Regions from separate parts of the Streptomyces showdoensis genome, predicted to be linked through region 1. Evidence: riboswitches for the same ligand, from Rfam matches in the RefSeq annotation. Region 1 holds a riboswitch; the other holds the start of a gene.
What was found. Region 1 has a riboswitch for cyclic di-AMP ahead of ABD981_RS36120 (M23 family metallopeptidase). Riboswitches for the same ligand answer to the same signal wherever they lie in the genome.
Positions count from the first base shown of each region.

Region 2: linked by a shared signal. The riboswitch ahead of ABD981_RS19120 (M23 family metallopeptidase) and the one ahead of ABD981_RS36120 (M23 family metallopeptidase) in region 1 are both predicted to bind cyclic di-AMP.

Region 1 covers NZ_BAAAXG010000028.1:308,508-311,804, reverse strand. The annotation lists gene ABD981_RS36125 (M16 family metallopeptidase) at 1-1,038, shown strand, start outside; cyclic di-AMP (ydaO/yuaA leader) riboswitch at 1,242-1,408, shown strand; gene ABD981_RS36120 (M23 family metallopeptidase) at 1,421-2,191, shown strand; gene ABD981_RS36115 (GntR family transcriptional regulator) at 2,361-3,044, shown strand; gene ABD981_RS36110 (HPr family phosphocarrier protein) at 3,236-3,297, opposite strand, start outside.
Region 2 covers NZ_BAAAXG010000026.1:1,398,854-1,402,150, forward strand. The annotation lists gene ABD981_RS19115 (aldo/keto reductase) at 1-594, opposite strand, end outside; gene ABD981_RS19120 (M23 family metallopeptidase) at 656-1,732, opposite strand; cyclic di-AMP (ydaO/yuaA leader) riboswitch at 1,744-1,890, opposite strand; partial or broken gene ABD981_RS19125 (PP2C family protein-serine/threonine phosphatase) at 2,070-3,297, opposite strand, start outside.

The DNA.
Region 1 (3,297 bases):
TCCCGGCTGCCCAAGGCGCTCGGCCTGCTCTCCGAGGCGCTGATCGCCCCGGCGTTCGAGGAGTCCGAGATCGAGCGGCTGGTGAACAACCGGCTCGACGAGATCCCGCACGAGACGGCCAATCCGGCCCGTCGCGCGGCCAAGCAGCTCTCCAAGGAGCTGTTCCCGGCCGACGCGCGCGTCTCCCGGCCGCGCCAGGGCACGGAGGAGACCGTCGCCGCGATCGACGCCGCCGCCGTCCGCGCCTTCTTCGACGCGCACGTCCGGCCCGCCACGGCCACCGCCGTGGTCGTCGGCGACCTCACCGACGTCGACCTCGACAAGGTGCTCGCCGAGACGCTCGGCGCCTGGACGGGCACCCCGGCCGCCCTGCGGCCCATGCCGCCCGTCACGGCCGACGACACCGGCCGCGTCGTCATCGTGGACCGCCCCGGAGCCGTCCAGACCCAGCTGCTCATCGGCCGTGTCGGCGCCGACCGCCACGACCGCGTCTGGGCGGCCCAGGTGCTCGGCACGTACTGCCTCGGCGGCACCCTCACCTCCCGCCTGGACCGCGTCCTGCGCGAGGAGAAGGGCTACACGTACGGCGTGCGCGCCTTCGGCCAGGTGCTGCGCTCCGACGGCGAGGGCAACGGGGCGTCGCTGCTCGCCATCAGCGGCTCGGTCGACACCCCCAACACGGGTCCGGCACTTGACGACCTGTGGAAGGTGCTGCGCACCCTCGCCGCCGACGGCCTGACGGACGCCGAGCGCGACGTGGCCGTGCAGAACCTGGTGGGGGTCGCGCCGCTCAAGTACGAGACGGCCGCCTCCGTCGCGGGCACGCTCGCCGACCAGGTCGAGCAGCACCTCGCGGACGACTACCAGGCGCAGTTGTACGCGCGGCTCGCCGAGACCGGCACGGTGGAGGCGACCGCGGCCGTGGTCAACGCCTTCCCGGTGGACCGGCTCGTCACCGTGCTCGTCGGTGACGCGGCGCAGATCGAGGAGCCGGTGCGGGCCCTCGGCATCGGCGAAGTGACCGTCGTGACCGGCTGATTGAGCCGCTGTCACGCGGGTACGGGGACCCCGACGACCTGGTTCGTCGGGGTCATTCCTTTTTGTCCGTATTGGCAGTGAGTGTGATCTTCTGCCCTGTGGCATGTCTTACAAAAGCGCGTGTCTGTTTGGCGATTGACAGAAGATCGGCCTAGCTTCGATCCGTCTGTCCGGCCGTTGTACGACGCCGCATCCGCGGCAACGGACAGTCATCGCCGAGTCCCCGTAAGGCGCGAGCCTGGGGAGCCGGGGACCCATCGCAGTCCCTGGGGTGAATCGGACGCCTTCGCTCGGCGAGCGGAGGGGCCCGTAGGAGACCTTCCTGCTCCGAACCCGTCAGCTAACCCGGTAGGCGAGAGGGAAGGAAAGGATCAGCCACTACATGGCGTTCACCCGTGCCACCGGGAAGCATCGTGGTCCGAGCCGCATGGCGCGCCGCTCCGTGGGCATCGCCGGTGTGGCGACCCTCGCGACGACCGGCGTCATCGGCACCCTGGCCTCCCCGGCGCTCGCCGCCGACACGGAGCCCGCTTCCCCGGAGGACACCGGCCTCACCCAGGTGATCACGGCCGAGTCGCTCTCCGACCGCGTCGACGCCCAGGCCGACGCCCAGGAGAAGGAGGCCGTCGAGGCCGCCGCCCGGGTCAAGGCCGCCGCCGAGGCGAAGCGCAAGGCCGAGGCCCGCGCCAAGGAGATCCGTGCCGCCCAGGAGCGCGCCGCCCGCGAGGCCGAGCGCAAGCGCCTGAACTCCTTCCAGCTCCCCGTCGCCGGCTCCTACGTGAGCACCGGCTACAAGACCGGTGGCTCGCTCTGGTCCTCCGGCAGCCACTCCGGCATCGACTTCCACGCCTCCTACGGCAGCACGGTCGTCTCCGTCGGCTCCGGCACCGTCATCGAGGCCGGCTGGGGCGGCGCGTACGGCAACAACATCGTCATCCGGATGAACGACGGCACGTACACCCAGTACGGCCACCTCTCCTCGATCGGTGTCCACGTCGGCCAGAAGGTCACCCCGGGCGATCAGATCGGCGTCTCCGGCTCCTCCGGCAACTCGACCGGCCCGCACCTCCACTTCGAGGCCCGCACGAGCGCCGAGTACGGATCGGACATCAACCCGATCTCCTACCTCCGCGCCCGCGGAGTCCACGTCTGACGTGTGAATTCTGTGAAGAAGCCCCGGCTCGAACGAGCCGGGGCTTCTTTTTTGTGTCCGTATTACCGGGCGGCATCGGAAATTCCGGCGTCCTGCAATAGAGTCGCAAGAGTCGCCGGACAGGCGCCACTCGATGGGGTTTCGCGCGGATCAAATGCGGAGGTCGGACATGCGTGTTCCCGCGCACTCGGTATGCACGGCGATCCGGGACGACATCGTCTCCGGCGTCTTCGGGAGGGGCGCCCGGCTGACGGAGGAACAGCTCGCCCGCCGCTACGGGGTCTCCCGGGTTCCGGTCCGCGAGGCCCTGCGCACCCTGGAGTCCGAGGGCTTCGTGGTCACCCGCCGGCACGCCGGCGCCCATGTCGCCGAGCCCACCGAGCAGGAGGCGGCCGACCTGCTCGACGTGCGGACCCTGCTGGAGCCGCTGGGCGCCGCCCGGGCCGCCCAGCGCCGCACCGACGCCCACCTCAAGGTGCTGCGCGGGCTGGTCAGGCTGGGCCAGGAACGGGCCAGGAGCGGCCAGGGCGAGGACCTGCGCTCGCTCGGCGCCTGGTTCCACGAGACGCTGGCCCAGGCCTCCGGCAGTCCGCCGCTCACCGCGCTCCTCACCCAGCTGCGGCACAAGATCGCCTGGATGTACGCGGTCGAGCCCGCCGCGCGGCCCATGGAGGCCTGGGCCGAGCACGGCGCCATCGTCGACGCCGTCGCGCGCGGGGACGCCGAGCGCGCCCGCGCCCTGACCGCGCTGCACGTGGAGCGTTCGCTGCCGCTGCACCGGCCGAGGCGGCCGGAGCGTACCCGTGTGAGGGTTCCGCAACATGTCGTCAACATCGCGGGTCCGCGGAATTAACACGGGCACCGTATACAAGAGGAAGACAATTCACGGATCCGCTTATTTCGTGCTGCCCGAATTCTTGTGACGGGCGGGGGCGTCACGCGGAATCGAATGCGGAAAGTGGAAGCGGGAACAGAAAGGGCCGCAGCCGCCGGAATTCCGGCAGGTGCGGCCCTCTCGCGATCCGTCGTCGGGGAGGAGACGGGTCAGACGGTCTCGGGGAGCTCCTCGAGACCCTCGGCGACCAGCTTCGCCAGGCGGTCGAGCG
Region 2 (3,297 bases), on a different contig from region 1:
CTCCAGGAGGGGGCCCTCGTAGGTCTCGCGGGAGACCAGGTTGTAGTGCGGCTGCAGGGCCACGTAGCGGGCGAGCCCCTCGGCCTCGGCGAAGTCGAGCGAGGCGCGCAGCCGCTCCGGGGAGATGTTGGAGGCGGCGACGGCCCGGACCTTGCCGTCCTTCACCAGCTGGTCGAGCGCGGTGACGATCTCCTCGACGGGCACGGACTCGTCGTCGAAGTGCGTGTAGTAGAGGTCGATGTAATCGGTGCCGAGGCGGCGCAGCGACTCCTCGGCGGCGGCCTTGATGGTGGTCGCGCTCAGCCCCTTGAAGCGGGGGTGGGCGCCGACCTTGGTCGCGACGAGGACGTCGGAGCGGTTGCCGCGGGAGGCGAGCCAGCGCCCGATGACGGTCTCGGACTCGCCGCCCTCGTTGCCCTCCACCCACGAGGAGTAGGTGTCGGCGGTGTCGACGAAGTTGCCGCCCGCGGCGGTGTAGGCGTCGAGCACGGCGAAGGACTGCGCCTCGTCGGCGCTCCAGCCGAAGACGTTGCCGCCGAGGGCGAGCGGGAAGACGTGCAGGTCGGAAGAGCCCAGCTTGCGGAGAGAGGTCATGGAGTGGTCAACCCCCCGCGCGGCCGGGCCTATTCCGCTTCCCCCGCGGGACGGCCGGCCGTCAGACGCCGAGCCCCTTCGACCGCAGCCAGCCCGCCGGGTCGACGCCGTCGCCGGACGGGGTGTGGACCTCCAGGTGGAGGTGGGGACCGGTGACGTTGCCGGTGGCGCCGACCCGGCCGATGGTCTCGCCGGTACCGACGGACTGGCCCGCGCCGACCGTCATCGAGGACAGGTGGCAGTACCAGATCTCGGTGCCGTCCTCGAGCTCCAGGACGATCCGGTAGCCGTACGAGCCGGACCAGCCGGCCGACTTCACGGTGCCGCTGTGCACGGCCTTGACCGGGGTGCCGGTGGGCGCGGCGAAGTCCAGGCCCGTGTGGTAGCCGGAGGACCACATCGAGCCGGCCTGGCCGTAGGTGGAGGTGATCGTGTACGAGGAGGTGGGCAGCGCGTAGCTGGCGGCCAGCTTGGCCAGGCGCTCGGCCTCGGCCTTCGCGGCGGCCTCCGCCTCGGCCTTCTTCTTCGCCTCGGCCGCCGCCTTCTCCGCCGCCTCGGCCTTGGCCGCGGCTTCCGCCGCCGCCTTCTCGGCGGCGGCCTTCTGCGCCGCCTCCTTCTCCGCGGCGTCCGCGGCGGCCTGCTGCTGCTCGGCCTGCTGGAGGATGCGGGCGCGCAGCGCCTCGCCGGCGTCGGCCTGCTGCTTCGTCCCGGCGGGGGCGTCGGCGGAGCTCGCGTCGGCGGGCGTGGTGTAGGTGAGGGCGGTGAGCGGCTGCGGGTTGTTCGTGACCCCGGTGCTCTCGCCAGAGCTCTTCTCGGAGCCGCCGATCAGGTCGCCGATGCCGGGCAGCGCGGAGGCGTCGGGCAGGTCGAGGTCCGGCAGGGCTATCGCGACCGGGGGCTTCTCCTGGGCGGTGGCCAGGCCGCCGGCACCGACGGCGGCGATGACGCCGACCCCGAGGACGGTGGAGGAGCGGGCGAAGTTGGAGCGCTGCTTGACGACCCGGTGCCGGCCGCCGGAGCGGCTCTGGGCCCGCAGCGAGTCCTCGGTGGGGTTCCATTCCTCCCCGCCCGTGCCCGCGGGGCCGTAGGCACCGAAAGAGTCGAAGGGGGCTTCGGGAGCAGGGGTGTCGGACGCCACGGAGGCGCTCTCCTTTCCTTCCTTCTCGCCTACCGGGTTAGCTGACGGGTTCGGAGCAGGAAGGTCTCCTACGGGTGTGCCGCACGGGTGCGACGTGGCCCGATTCACCCCAAGTGGTGGTTCCCCGGTTCCCTTGCGGAATTCGGCGCGCGCGCACGGTGCCGTCTCTTGCGACGGCTGGGACGACCGCGCTGCGTTATCGAACGTTAATAGACACGGGCTCCCGATTCCAAGCCGTCCCCCTTGATCGTTAGCGCAATTGAGAGGGAATGGCCCGAGTTGACCCCCGGTCAGACGGGATCTGCGCCACACCCCCGATCTGACGGTGTATCAATTGTTATCGGAGTGACACCCCCCGACTACGTCCCGTCACCGTCCCCCGGCGGCGCCCCCCCGGCGGCACCACCGGCATCGTCCGCCGCCGCTCCGGCTGCCCCGCCGCCGGACGGCTCACCGCCAGCAGCGCCATGTCGTCCGTCGAGCCCCCGCCCGTGTGCCGGCGCACGTCCGCGACCAACGCGTCCAGCAGCTCCTCGGGACCGGGGAAGAGCCGCCCCGCGAGCCGCTCGGCCGGATCGTAGAAGACCCCCCCGCGCGTCCCGGGCCTCCGAGAGGCCGTCCGTGTAGAACAGCAGCGTCGCGCCCGCCGGATACGGCGTCTCGTCCGCCCGGTCGGGCCACACGGCCAGCTCCCCCATCCCCAGCGGCAGCGCCGCCTCGCTCGGCTGCAGCCGGCCGAGCCCCCCGTCCCCGTACAGCAGCAGCGGCTCGGGATGCCCCCGGTTCACGACCCGCACGACCCCACCGGCACCGCCTTCGCCACTGGAGCCGCCCTCGCCGCCGTCGCCCTCGCCGCCGTCGCCGTCGTCGTCGCGCCGGATCTCCGCGAGGACCGCCGTAGTGAACCCCTCGAAGGCGTCGAGCCCGGCCCGCCGCGTGCCCTCGCGGTCCAGCGCCCGCTCCAGGCGCTCCGCCACGCCCTCCAGCGTCGGCTCCTGCTCGGCCGCCTCGCGGAAGGCGCCGATGACCACCGCCACGGCCTCCACCGCGTCGAGCCCCTTGCCCCGCACGTCGCCGACGACCAGCCGTACCCCGTACGGGGTGTCCTGGACGGCGAACAGGTCGCCGCCGATGAACGCGTCGGCCTGCGCCGCCTCGTACCGCGCCGCGATCTGCAGCCCGCCGATCCGTTCGGCCGGCGTCGGCAGCACGGCCTTCTGCGCCGTCTCCGCGATCACCCGCGCCGAGGCGAGCCGCTCGCCGCTGCGCCGCACCACCCGGTTGATCAGCATCGCCAGCGCCGAGACGGTGAGGACGGTCAGCGTCTCGGTGAGCGAGGAGATGTGGTCGGTCGTGCCGTTGTAGGCGTGCAGACCGACGCTGGCGAGGACCGCGGCGATGCCCGTCAGGAGCGTCGTCAGCGTGGAGAAGAACGGGGCGGCGATCAGCGGCGCCGCCGAGAACAGCGGCGCCGCGGTGTACTCCGGCGGTGTCGCCAGGTCGAAGCAGACACCGCCCACGATGATCAGCGGGGGAAGGGCGCGGATGACCCGGCGGGCGACGGG